DNA from 3 places in the Nocardia sp. NPDC050406 genome. Region 1 is predicted to be linked to each of the others. Evidence: riboswitches for the same ligand, from Rfam matches in the RefSeq annotation. Region 1 holds a riboswitch; each other region holds the start of a gene.
The links. A riboswitch is a leader RNA that binds a small molecule or an ion and turns the genes downstream of it on or off. The one in region 1 is predicted to bind S-adenosylmethionine.

Region 1 (4,277 bases):
GTCCAGGCCGATGCCCGGAATCTCCAGCGCCCGGTCGGCATTCGCGCCGGTGGAGAAGATGGTGGCGTCGTAGAACCGTTGCAGGTCCTCGAGGGTGATGTCGGTGCCGTAGTCGATATTGCCGAGCAGTCGCACCTGCGGCTTGTCGAGCACCTTGTGCAGGGCGGTGATGATGCCCTTGATGCGCGGGTGGTCGGGCGCCACGCCGTAGCGGATGAGGCCGAAGGGCGCGGGCATGCGCTCGTAGAGATCGATGCTCACCCCGTCGAATCCGGTGGGGGCATCGGATTTCATCAACGCGTCGGCCGCGTAGATACCGGCCGGTCCGGCACCCACGATCGCAATGCGGAGCGGGCGGGTCGCTGCACTCTGTTCGGTCATCTTTTACGCGCACCCTTGTGAGTCGAAAACAAAATCTTGCGGTGAGTCTCAGCTGTCATTCTTAGCCTAGGCTAAGTTGACACGCCATCGGGCCCTCTGTGAACCCCTCGACGCTGCAGCGTTGCCGCGCCGTACTCGTATTCCCCCCGCGCGGGCGGAGAATTCAGACGATTCTATCGGTGAGGCGGAGCGCACCCGTTCGCGGTGTTGTGAACTGGGCGGATGCTCACCGCCTCGACTACCCGGTGTCGAGCCCGATACACCCCCGTCGACCAGGCATGATCTAGCCATGAGCGATGACGACGAGAAGGCTGTCCCGATCGATCAGGGCGAGACGCGGTCCCTGCTGCCGTTCCTGCTGGCGGCGGGCATCATCGCGCTGGTCGTGCTCGGCATCGTGATCGCGGCGGTGGTCTCCCCGGCTGAGAAGAATGTCACAGATTCCGATCGCCTGGCGGTGGCCGCCCGCAACTTCATCGGCGCGCAGACCGCCGCCGATCCGCTGAACACCCGGATCGTGTGCGCCGGATTCGACGATGCCCGCTCGCCCCTCAGGACCGAACACGACGACACGCCACCGACATTGGAGTTCGTCGGCCTCGCGGACCCTCGGGTGGACGGGGACCGCGGCGCGGCGGCCGTGACGGTGCGGATCGACGGTAAGGAAACGACCTCCACCTGGAATTTCACCAAGGCCGACAGCGGCTGGGTGGTCTGCGACAGCTGACCGGGGGATCCAGGTTTGACAGGTCGGCCATGCGTTGGGCAATCTCAGATCCAGGTCATGAGTACCAGCGTCAAGCCCCGGCTGGCTGGTCGGCAACCCTCCTCCGCGGTGGGGTGCTCCGGGTGACGACCTGGCCACGCGCCACGGCGCGGCAAGTGCGGATTCACAGGAGGAAGACAAGTGAGCTACGCGGGTGACATCACGCCGAAGCAGGCGTGGGACCTATTGCGGGACAATCCGAACGCGGTGCTGGTGGATGTGCGCACCGAGGCCGAATGGCGGTTCGTCGGGGTGCCCGACACCAGTCCCATCGGACGGCCCACCGCGCTCATCGAATGGGTGGATGTCACCGGCGCGCGCAATATCCGGTTCGAGGACCAGCTCAAGCAGGCGCTCGCCGACCGGGACGAGGACGCGCCCGTGATCTTCATCTGTCGCTCCGGCCAGCGCTCCATCGGCGCGGCCACGACGGCGACCGCGCTGGGCGTCACCCCGTCGTTCAATGTGGTCGAGGGTTTCGAAGGCGCGCTCGACGCGCAGGGACACCGCGGCGGCTCCGGCTGGCGCGCCGAGGGGCTTCCGTGGAGGCAGTCGTGATCACCGGAGGCTCGTTCGACAAGCCCCTTCCCGAGGGCGTCGGCCCCGCCACCATCGGTGTGCGAGGTGGCTTGCGGCGCAGTGGTTTCGATGAGACCTCCGAGGCGCTGTTCCTGAACTCGGGCTTCGTCTACGCCAGCGCCGAGGCCGCCGAGGCGTCGTTCACCGGCGATATCGAGCACTACGTCTACTCGCGCTACGGCAATCCCACCGTCTCCATGTTCGAGGAGCGGTTGCGCCTGATGGACGGCGGCGAAGCGTGTTTCGCCACCGCGAGCGGTATGTCGGCGGTCTTCACCGCGCTCGGCGCGCTGCTCGGCGCGGGTGACCGCCTGGTCGCCGCCCGCAGCCTGTTCGGCTCGTGTTTCGTTGTGGCCAACGAGATTCTGCCGCGCTGGGGCGTGGAGACGGTCTTCGTCGACGGCGAGGATCTCGACCAGTGGGAGCAGGCGCTGTCGGTGCCCACTCAGGCCGTGTTCTTCGAAACCCCGTCCAACCCCATGCAATCGCTGGTCGACGTGCGCCGCGTCACCGAACTGGCGCACGCCGCTGGCGCGAAGGTGGTGCTGGACAACGTCTTCGCCACCCCGCTGCTGCAACGCGGCTTCGACCTCGGCGCGGATGTGCTCGTCTACTCCGGCACCAAGCACATCGACGGCCAGGGGCGTGTCCTCGGCGGAGCCATTCTGGGCGAGCGCGACTACATCGACGGTCCGGTGAAAAACCTGATGCGCCATACGGGTCCGGCCCTGAGCCCGTTCAACGCCTGGACCCTCCTCAAGGGCCTGGAGACCATGCCCCTGCGCGTGCGCCAGTCCAACGACTCGGCCCAGCGGGTAGCGGAGTTCCTGGCCCAGCACCCCGCGGTCGCCTGGACGAAATACCCCTTCCTCCAGTCACATTCGCAGTACGACCTCGCCAAGAGCCAGATGTCTGGCGGCGGCACGGTAGTCACCTTCGAACTCAAGGCCAACGCCGACGAAGGCAAGAAGCGCGCCTTCGAGGTCCTCAACCGCCTCCGCATCATCGACATCTCCAACAACCTCGGCGACGCCAAAACCCTCATCACCCACCCCGCCACCACCACCCACCGCGCCATGGGCCCGGAAGGCCGTGCCGCCGTGGGCATCACCGACGGCGTCGTCCGCATCTCCGTCGGCCTCGAGGACATCGAAGACCTCCTCGGCGACCTGGACCACGCCCTGAGCTGACGTTCCACACGAGAGCCCCGGCAACCGCCGCCCTAGGCCGGTTGACCGGGGCTTTCGCATATCTCCAGGTCCGAGATATTGACAGCATCCTGTCAAATATGACAGCATACTGTCATGACGATGAAGACAGTTCACCTGGCCGTGTACGACACCTTCGCCGATTGGGAGGCGGGGCATGCCACCGCTCACATCAATCGCGCGATGTGGCAGCGGGAGCCCGGCAGCTGGCAGGTGCGCACGGTGGGGGCGACGGCCGAGGCGGTCACCTCGGCGGGCGGCATGCGCGTGGTGCCGGATGTCGTGCTCGCGGAGCTGTCGCCGCAGGAGAGCGCCATGCTGATTCTCCCCGGCGCGGACACGTGGGAAACCGGTGCGCTGGAAGCCTTCTCGGCCACGGCGCGGGAGTTCCTCGCGGCGGGCGTGCCGGTCGCGGCCATCTGCGGGGCCACCTTCGGTCTGGCGAGCGCGGGACTGCTCGACGATCGGGCGCACACCAGCAATGCGGCGGAATACCTTGCCTACAGCGGATATTCGGGTGCCGAGCACTTCGTGTACGAGCCCGCCGTCACCGACGGCGACCTCATCACCGCCACCGGCACCAAGCCGGTGGAGTTCGCCCGGGCGATCTTCGCCCGCCTCGGCCTGTACGAACCGCACATCCTCGACGCCTGGTACCGGCTCTACGGCGAGAACGACCCGGCCGGATTCTTCGCGCTGGCGGAGTACGAGGAGAATCGCGCGGCGTGAACGACGAACAGGAGCTGTTCAGCACGGCGGCGATCACCTCGTTCAAACTCAACGGCCAATTCCTCGCCATCGCCGAGGAATTGGCCCGGCCCGCCGGAATCACCGCGGCCTGGTGGCAGGTGCTGGGCGCGGTGCTGCGCGAACCACTGCCGGTCGCCGGGATCGCGCGCGCGATGGGCATCACCCGGCAGAGCGTGCAGCGCATCGCGGATCTGTTGGTGGACAAGGGGCTTGCCCAGTATCAACCGAATCCGGCGCACAAGCGGGCCAAGCTGGTCGCCATCACCGAGGCCGGTCACGAGGCGGTGCGGCGCATCGACCCGCAGCACGCCGAGATGGCGGCGCGACTGAACGCCCAACTCGGACAACGGCGTTTCGCCGAGATCGTCGAGGCGCTGACCACCCTGTCGACCGCCCTCGACGCGCTCGAATCCGATCGATCCACCGTCGCACGGTAGCCGCCGAGGCCGACGACTCAGCGTTCGCCGACCTCGTCCGCCTCGAACGGATTCCTGGTGTGCCCCACGAGCTCCGCGACCGAATCCAGAATCAGCGTGGGCCGGAACGGGAAGTCGTCGGCCGTCCCGCGCCCGGAGATACCGGTCGTCACGAGA
Region 2 (4,277 bases), on a different contig from region 1:
TCGGCTGGTGGCCGTTGCCCACCGAGCGTGTCGGCCTACTCCCATGCGCAGCAGGGCTTTCGGCGCGTCGTACTGCGCTCGATGTGCCTAGCCCCGGGCGGCGCGGGCCAAATCCATCGTTTCGATGAGCAGTTTGCCGACTGCTTCGGTTTCGGTGAGGAAGCCGTCGTGGCCGTCTCGGGAGCGGACGATCTCCAGGCCTTTACAGCCGGGGAGGAGGTCGGCCAGTTCCTGTTGGGTCCGTAGCGGGTACAGGCGGTCGGAGTCGACGCCGCCGATGACGCAGGGGACCGTGTTGCGCGACAGGGCCGCTTGGATGCCGCCTCGGCCGCGGCCTACGTCGTGGCGGTTCATGGCCTCGCTGAGCAGGACGTAGGTGGCGGGGTCGAAGCGGGAGACCAGTTTGGCGGCCTGGTATTCGAGGTAGGACTGGACCGCGTAACGGCCGCCGTCCCAAGGGTTTTCGTCGCCCTGGGCGTGGTTTTCGAAGCGGTGGTCCAGCTCGAATTCGGTGCGGTAGGTCAGGTGCGCGATGCGGCGGGCGATGCCCATGCCGGTCATCGGCGCGCGGCCGGTGCCGTGGTAGTCACCGCCCTGCCAGTCCGGATCGGCCTGGATGGCGGCGATCTGGGTGGTCTGGGTGCCGATCTGGTCGGCGGTGGCGCGCGCGCCGACCGCCAGCACCAGGGCGGAGCCGACACGGTCGGGGTGGCCGAGCATCCACTCCAGCACCCGCATACCGCCCATGGAACCGCCGACCACCGAGGCCAGCCGGTCGACCCCGAGCAGGTCGAACAGCTTCACCTCCGCGGTCACCTGATCGCGAATGGTGATCTCGGGAAACCGTGCGCCCCAAGGCTTTCCATCCGGCGCGATACTCGACGGGCCGGTCGAACCCTTGCAGCCGCCGAGCACATTGGTGGCGATGACACACCATTCGCGGGTGTCGACCGGACCGCCGGGCCCGACGATGCCCTCCCACCAGCCGGGCGGCGAATCCTCGGCGCCCGAGCGCACCACATGCGAGTCACCGGTCAGGGCGTGCTCGACCAGAACGATGTTGTCGAGGTTCGCCGACAGTTCGCCCCACCGCTGCACGGCGAGCGTCACATCGGGAATCACCGCCCCGTTCTCGAGCTCGACGTCCCCGATGGCAATGCTGCCGAGCGTCCCGTCGGACGGCGGAAGCAGCGCTTCCACCGTCTCGCGAGAAGTGCTCGATTCGATGTTCACGGTCAACTTGCCGCCGCCGTCAGTCCGGCCGCGAGATCGGCCAGGATGTCGTCGATACCCTCGATACCCACGGCCAACCGCACCAGACCCGGGGTGACGCCGGAGGCCGACTGCTCCTCGGGCGTCAACTGCGAGTGCGTGGTGGAGGCCGGATGGATCACGAGCGAACGCACATCCCCGATGTTAGCGACATGGCTGTGCAGCTCCAGCGCGTCCACGAACTTCTTGCCCGCATCGACCCCGCCCGCCAGTTCGAACGACACGATCGCGCTCACACCCTTCGGCGCCAGCTGTTTGCCACGCTCGAACCACGGCGAGGACGGCAGCCCGGCGTAGGACACCGACTCCACATTCGGCTGCCGGGTCAGGAACTCCGCCACCGCCTGCGCATTGGCCACGTGCCGCTCCATCCGCAGACTCAACGTCTCGATGCCCTGCGCGATGAGGAAGGCATTGAACGGCGAGACCGCCGCACCCAGATCACGCAGCAACTGCACCCGCGCCTTGAGCGCGAAGGCGGGCGCGCCCAGTTCGGCGAACACCACCCCGTGATAACTGGGATCGGGTGTGATGAAGCCGGGGAACCGCGGCGCACCGGACTCGTCGCGCACGGTCCAGTCGAACGTGCCGCCGTCCACGATCACACCGGCCACCGCGGAGCCATGTCCGCCAAGGTATTTCGTGGCCGAGTGCACCACGATGTCGGCGCCGTGGCGCAGCGGCTGAATCAGATACGGCGTGGCTGCGGTGTTGTCCACGATCAACGGCACACCCGCCGCGTGCGCGATTTCGGCGATGCCGGGAATGTCGAGCACCGAGCTGCTCGGGTTCGCGACGGTCTCGCCGTAGAAGGCCTTGGTATTGGGCCGCACCGCCGCCCGCCACTGCGCCAGATCGTCCGGATCCTCGACGAAGCTCACCTCGATACCCAGCTTGGGCAGCGAGTAGTGGAAGAGGTTGTAGGTGCCGCCGTAGAGATGCGGGCTGGCCACGATGTGATCCCCGGCCGAGGCCAGATTGAGGATCGCGTAGGTCTCCGCCGCCTGCCCGGAGGCCAGCAGCAGCGCCGCCACCCCGCCCTCCAGCGCGGCGATGCGCTGCTCCACCACATCCTGGGTGGGGTTCATGATGCGCGTGTAGATATTGCCCGGCTCGGCGAGTCCGAACAGCGCGGCGGCGTGCTCGGTATCACGGAAGGCGTACGAGGTGGTCTGGTAGATCGGCAGCGCGCGGGCCCCGGTGGCCGCGTCGGGAGTCTGTCCGGCATGAACCTGCTTGGTCTCGAAAGACCAGTCGGCCGGGTTTGTGGGCGCGGTCGAGTCACTCATGTCCTGCTCCAAAAAAGGTCGCCGAATGGCGGGAAGTCTGACGTTATTCGAAAGCGAACAGGCTTCGACAACAACACATTTCGGTGACCTCCTACGGTGCGCTTGCGCTCGGCCTTCGAGCGCCTGGTCCTCACCCGGAGCACCCCACCGCAGCTGGAGGGTTGCCGATCAGCGAGCCGGGGCTTGGCGCTGATGCTCTTGACCTGAGACGGATTCTAACGGCCGGACACGGCGGCTTCGGACGTGGGGCCGGACACAGTCGGGACGGCACAGACCCGAACGAACTCGTGATACGCGCCGACCACGGCATCTGCCATCCCCCGAGCGGAGTCCACGCAGTCGGCGTTGACGGCCTCGCATTCGGTTCCGGCCCGCATGATGGCGTGCCAGGTGCCCAGCAGCAGCCGCACCGGCAGGCTGTCCGCGCCGACGCCCATGCGCTCGGCCAGGACATCGGCCATGTGCTGGGTCTTGGTCTCGGCCGCGTCGAGGCTGCGGGCCCGCACCGCCGTGCTGGAGCGAATGAGGTTCTGCATCTGCTGGAACCAGCGGAACGGCACCGGTTCGTCGCTGTCGATGACGCGGTCCACGAGCGCGACGAAGCCGTCCAGCATGGCCTTCATCTGGTTGTCGGTGGGCGGCTGGGCGCGCAGGTAGTCGGCCATGGCCTCGCCCCAGTCCGAGATGGGGGCGAGGACGATGTCCTCCTTGTTCGTGAAGTACCGGTTCACGGTGCGCGGTGAGACGTCGGCCGCATCGGCGATCTGCTCGACGGTGGTGGCCTCGAAACCCTGGGTGTCGCAGAGCTCCAGCGCCACATCGATGATGCGGTCGCGGGTCTGGCGCTTCTTGCGCTCGCGCAGCCCCGGCCTGCGGCGTTCCAGGAGATCGGCATGCGATGACGACTCGGACATGGGCTCATTCTATCGATATTCGGCCAGATTGTGACGGCAACCGCCATCTGTCTGACTGCGACATTTTTCCCTTGACGACATTTGTCGGTGGGTGGCACTATGGTCGAGGTTGTTCGCCAGTGCCCGAGGAGACGACATGCCCACCGCGACAGCGATTCGAAATCCCGACGAAATATCAACGCCCACAAGCGCTTCCAAACGCTGGCTGGCGCTGGGCGTCCTCGCCCTGGCGCAGCTGATGGTGGTGCTCGATGCCACCATCGTCACGATCTCGCTGCCATTCGCGCAGCAGGATCTGCACATCAGCGAGGCCAGCAAACAGTGGATGCTGACCGCCTACACGCTGATCTTCGGCGGACTGCTGCTGCTCGGCGGCCGCCTCGCCGACTATCTCGGCCGCCGCCGCATCTTCCTGATCGGACTGGTCGGCTTCGCGGCGGCCTCGGCGCTGGCCGGGCTCGCCCAGAATGCCGGGCAGCTCTTCGCCGGGCGCGGCCTGCAGGGCGCGTTCGCGGCGCTGCTGGCTCCCGCGGCGCTGTCGCTGGTGTCGATCACCTTCACCGAGGTCACCGAGCGCGCCAAGGCGTTCGGCGTGTTCGCGGGCGTCTCGGCGGGCGGTGCGGCCATCGGCCTGATCGCGGGCGGCGCGCTCACCGAATACGCCGATTGGCGCTGGTGCCTGCTGGTGAACACGCCGATCGCGCTGCTGGCCCTGGTCGGCGCGTACGCCTTCGTCATCAAGGATGTGCCCGCCCCGCGCACCGGCGGCTACGACCTGCCGGGCGCGCTGACCGGAACCGCC
Region 3 (4,277 bases), on a different contig from region 1:
CACGACAGCAATCCGGCGACGAAGGCCGACCGCGCCGACGCCGCCCGCTCCCGCGCGCCCGCGTGTTCGAGACCCTCGTGCTCGGACCGTTCCCGGCGCTCCCGGCGCAGCGCGATGAGCGTGCGAATTCCCAAGTACACCAAGTAGATTCCGCCGACGACCTTCAGTGCGCGATAGGCGGTGGCCGACTGCTCCAGCAGCGCGGCGACGCCCGCCGCCACCACCACGGCCCAGACGATTCCGCCCAGCGCCGACCCGACCGCCGCGGCGATCGCGGGTCGTCGCCCCGCCATCGAAAACCGCAGCACCAGAAACGAATCCGGGCCGGGCGTCACCGACAGCAGGACACACAGCCCGATAAAGCTCAGCAGCAGCGGAAGGCTCACCCGTCAATGGCAGCGCACAATGTCCGCCGAGGCAACCCACTTACCAATGGCGAACTTTCAGCAAGCGGCTGTTGGGTTCAGGCGCGGAACTCCGCGGCCAGCTCGCCGAACATATCGGTGTTCATAGCGAAGGCCAGGCGCGCCTCGTCGAGTACCCGCTCGGTCTCCTCACCGGAGATCGGCAGGGCATCGAGGGCCTCGCGGTACTCGCGCTTGAAGGCCGCCGGGTTGGAGATCTGGTCGAAGACGTAGAACCGCACGCCGTCGCCCTTCTTGGGCAGCTCCCACAGCTTCTCGGCGGTACCGCGAATGACCTGCCCGCCCGAGAGGTCGCCGAGGTAGCGGGTGTAGTGATGAACGACATATCCGGCGGGCCAGGTGCGCGCGCATTCGGCGATGCGGGCGGCGTAGGCGAGTGTGGAGGGCAGCGGACGCAGCTCGTCACGCCAGCCCGCGCCGCCGAGATGGGCGAGGTCGATTTCCAGTGCGGCCAGGCGAGCAAGTTCCGGGCGAACGAAGGGTCCGGCGACCGGATCGGCGGCGAGTTCGGCCGAGTGCCGCTCGAGCGCCTCGTACACGAACCACAACTGGGCGGTGTAGCGGTAGAACGCCTGGATACCGAGGGTGCCGCCGAGCATGTCGCGCATGAACGAGCTGTGCTCGGCCTCGTTGTGCTGCTGCTCGGTGGCGGTGCGAACAAGGGTCGAGAACGGCGTCGCGGTGTCCAGCATGGTCGTGCTCCTCGTTGTCGATCCAGGGGCAGACCGCACTATGGCTACCCTAACTTCACCATCGAGGCTACCGACGCCTACAAACCGCTACTTCCTACTTTGCGGTCCTCCCGATCCAACTTTCGGATGATTCTCGGGAGAGGGTTGACAAGTTCCGGCCGCGTCTGCCAACCTCTCCAACCAGGTCATGAGTACCAGCGTCAAGCCCCGGCTAGCTGGTCGGCAACCCTCCTCCGCGGTGGGGTGCTCCGGGTGACGACCGGGCCGTCGTTCACAAGAACGCGGCAAGCGCGGACTCTTCGATCACCGATCACGAGTCCCTGAACCGACGGGATTTCGTCATGACTGCTTTCGCCGACCAGAGCTGCGCCGCCCTCGCCACCGTCTCCGGATGTGATCTCGCGGTGCCGCTGGTGCAGGGCGGGACCGCCACCTACGCCAACTTCGACTACGCCGCCAGCGCCCCGGCCCTGCGCCAGGTCACCGACCGGGTGGCCGAGCTGCTGCCGTACTACGCCAGCGTGCACCGCGGCGCGGGCTACGCCTCGCGCGTCTCCACCGACTGCTACGAGAATTCGCGAAAGACGGTGGCGCGCTTCCTCAATGCCGCCGACGACCAGTGCGTGGTCTTCACCCGCAACACCACCGATTCGCTGAACCTGCTGGCCTCCTGCGTACCGGGCGACACCGTGGTACTCGACACCGAGCACCACGCCAACTTCCTGCCGTGGACCCGCAACGGCCGCCGCGTGGTGCGCGCCGCCGACACCATCGAGGAGACCATTCAGCGCATCGTCGCCGAGCTGTGCGCCAAACCCGCTGCGCTGCTGGCCATTACGGGCGCGTCGAATGTGACCGGGGAGCTGCTGCCGATCGAGCGACTGGCGTGGATCGCGCACCAGTGCGGCACCCGCATTCTGGTCGATGCCGCGCAGCTGGCGCCGCATCGCCGAATCGACCTGCAGGGCACCGGAATCGACTATCTCGCCTGCTCCGGGCACAAGCTCTACGCACCGTTCGGCGCGGGAGTGCTTGTGGGACGCCGGGATTGGCTGGATGCGGCCGAACCGTACCTCGCCGGTGGCGGCGCGGTCCGCCAGGTCACCGCGACCGAGGCCGACTGGGCTCCCGCGCCGCAGCGCCACGAGGCCGGGTCGCCGAATGTGCTCGGCGCGGCCGCGCTGGCCGCCGCCTGCGACGCCCTGGCCGCCCTCGACGAGACCACCGTCACCGAGCACGAGCTCTACCTCGCCCACCGCCTGCGCTACGGCCTGAAAACCGTTCCGGGAGTGAAGTTCCTGCGCATCTGGCGCGACAGCACCGATGCCGTCGGCATTGTCGCCTTCACCGTCGACGGCTTCGAACCCGGGCAGGTGGCGGCGTATCTCTCCGCCGAACACGGCATCGGGGTGCGTGACGGGCGTTTCTGCGCGCATCCGCTGCTGGCCAAGCTCGGGGTGGACGGCGCGCTGCGCGCCAGTATCGGTCTGGGCACCACGGCCGCCGATGTGGACCGGCTCATCGATGCGGTGTCCAGCCTGGTCGAGCACGGCGCGAAGTGGAATTACGGTCGCACCGAAGGACATTGGAATCCGGTGCCGGAGACCCGCCCGTTCGGCGGGGATGCCGCCGGAGCGGCTCCCTGCGTGCTCTGAGGTCGCGCGTCCGCCCCCGGTGAGTCACCGGGGGCGGACATTTGCGGGTTTCAGAACACGAGATAGCGCTCGGCCAACTCCTCGACCACCGGGTCGTCGTCGGCGACGGTGTTGAGCAGATCGAGATCGGTGGAGACCGACAACTGTCGAATGTCGTCCTGATCCGGATCCTGCGCACCGTCCTCGTTGAGCTGCCGCAGTAACTTCTCCCGTACTCGTTCTTTCAGCGAATCACCCATATCGACAGCATGCCCCGATCCGCCGATCCCATCCCCCGGCACGCCGATGATCACACCGGGGCGAGCCAGGTCCCCCACGGTGAATTGCGCAGCACCGTGTACGCCACCAGGAAGGCGAGCGCTCCCCACAGCCACATGCGCGACAATCCGGTCGGCAGGGGTCGGGAGCGCTGACCGCGCCAACTGCGCACCAGCCAATCGCCCCACCAGAGCGCGAAGATCGCCATGAGCGGGACCAGGAGCAGATTGCTCTGGACGGCGTCGAGCACCCGCCCATCGGTCAGATTGTTGATGCCGCGCAGGCCGCCGCATCCGGGACACCACCAGCCGGTGAACTCGTGAAAGGGGCACAGGCCCCAGGAGCCTTCCTGGTGGGGATCGCGAAAGTGCAGCGCCGCAACCACTCCGGCGACCGCCGCCCCCGTGAGCACTGGCATCGCCACGGCCCGCCACCTGGGGCGAACGGGGGGATTCGGCGTATTCGCGAGCGTGGCGTCCACGAGGATCAACGGTAGTCGCGCCTTTCCACGCCCGCCAGATCGGTGTCCGGTGCACGGCTTCCCCTTGACAGACGAGAACGTGTTCTAAAAACTGCTTCGTGATCGCCATCACACAGCGGACCGTCGACCGCTCGGCTGGTCCGGTCGCGTCAGGCGCGGCGGGACAGCGGGTTCGCCAGGCCTCCGCCCGCACCGAGGAGATACGCCCCATGATCCTGGACAGCTTCCGACTGGACGGCCGCGTCGCCGTGGTGACCGGAGCGGGCCGCGGCATCGGCGCCGCCACCGCCCTGGCATTGGCCGAGGCGGGCGCGGATGTCGCCATCGCCGCCCGTACCGCCGATCAGCTCGAAGAAGTGGCGGGCAAGGTCCGCGCCCTGGGCCGCCGCGCGGTCGTCTTCCCGGGCGATCTCTCCGACACCGATACGCTGACCGCGTTCGCCGACACCGCGGCGGCCGAGCTGGGCCGCCTCGACATCGTGATCAACAATGTGGGCGGCACCATGCCGAACACCTTCCTCACCACCACCCCGAAATTCCTCGACCAGGCGTTCCATTTCAACGTCACCACCGCACACGCCCTCACGGTCGCCGCGACCCCGCACATGCTCGAGAACGACGGCGGCTCCGTCGTGAACATCTCCTCCGCCCTGGGCCGCGTCCCCGGCCGCGGCTACCTCGCCTACGGCACCGCCAAGGCCGCCCTGGCCCACTGGACCCGCATGGCCGCCACCGACCTCTCCCCCCGCATTCGCGTCAATGCCAT

Region 2: it holds a riboswitch for S-adenosylmethionine, as region 1 does, so the genes downstream of both, ACIBH2_RS24490 (bifunctional o-acetylhomoserine/o-acetylserine sulfhydrylase) here and ACIBH2_RS31400 (rhodanese-like domain-containing protein) in region 1, are expected to answer to the same signal.
Region 3: it holds a riboswitch for S-adenosylmethionine, as region 1 does, so the genes downstream of both, ACIBH2_RS27640 (aminotransferase class V-fold PLP-dependent enzyme) here and ACIBH2_RS31400 (rhodanese-like domain-containing protein) in region 1, are expected to answer to the same signal.

The regions. Positions count from the first base shown of each region.
Region 1 covers NZ_JBITIM010000004.1:587,322-591,598, forward strand. The annotation lists gene ACIBH2_RS31390 (FAD-dependent oxidoreductase) at 1-381, opposite strand, end outside; gene ACIBH2_RS31395 (hypothetical protein) at 671-1,108, shown strand; SAM riboswitch class IV at 1,162-1,272, shown strand; gene ACIBH2_RS31400 (rhodanese-like domain-containing protein) at 1,289-1,705, shown strand; gene ACIBH2_RS31405 (O-succinylhomoserine sulfhydrylase) at 1,702-2,916, shown strand; gene ACIBH2_RS31410 (type 1 glutamine amidotransferase family protein) at 3,037-3,663, shown strand; gene ACIBH2_RS31415 (MarR family winged helix-turn-helix transcriptional regulator) at 3,660-4,121, shown strand; gene ACIBH2_RS31420 (HAD-IIA family hydrolase) at 4,139-4,277, opposite strand, start outside.
Region 2 covers NZ_JBITIM010000003.1:191,154-195,430, reverse strand. The annotation lists gene ACIBH2_RS24495 (homoserine O-acetyltransferase) at 88-1,227, opposite strand; gene ACIBH2_RS24490 (bifunctional o-acetylhomoserine/o-acetylserine sulfhydrylase) at 1,236-2,561, opposite strand; SAM riboswitch class IV at 2,655-2,765, opposite strand; gene ACIBH2_RS24485 (TetR/AcrR family transcriptional regulator) at 2,777-3,475, opposite strand; gene ACIBH2_RS24480 (MFS transporter) at 3,612-4,277, shown strand, end outside.
Region 3 covers NZ_JBITIM010000003.1:918,816-923,092, forward strand. The annotation lists gene ACIBH2_RS27630 (LysE family translocator) at 1-386, opposite strand, end outside; gene ACIBH2_RS27635 (heme oxygenase (biliverdin-producing)) at 464-1,117, opposite strand; SAM riboswitch class IV at 1,301-1,414, shown strand; gene ACIBH2_RS27640 (aminotransferase class V-fold PLP-dependent enzyme) at 1,459-2,772, shown strand; gene ACIBH2_RS27645 (hypothetical protein) at 2,823-3,011, opposite strand; gene ACIBH2_RS27650 (DUF2752 domain-containing protein) at 3,062-3,448, opposite strand; gene ACIBH2_RS27655 (SDR family oxidoreductase) at 3,721-4,277, shown strand, end outside.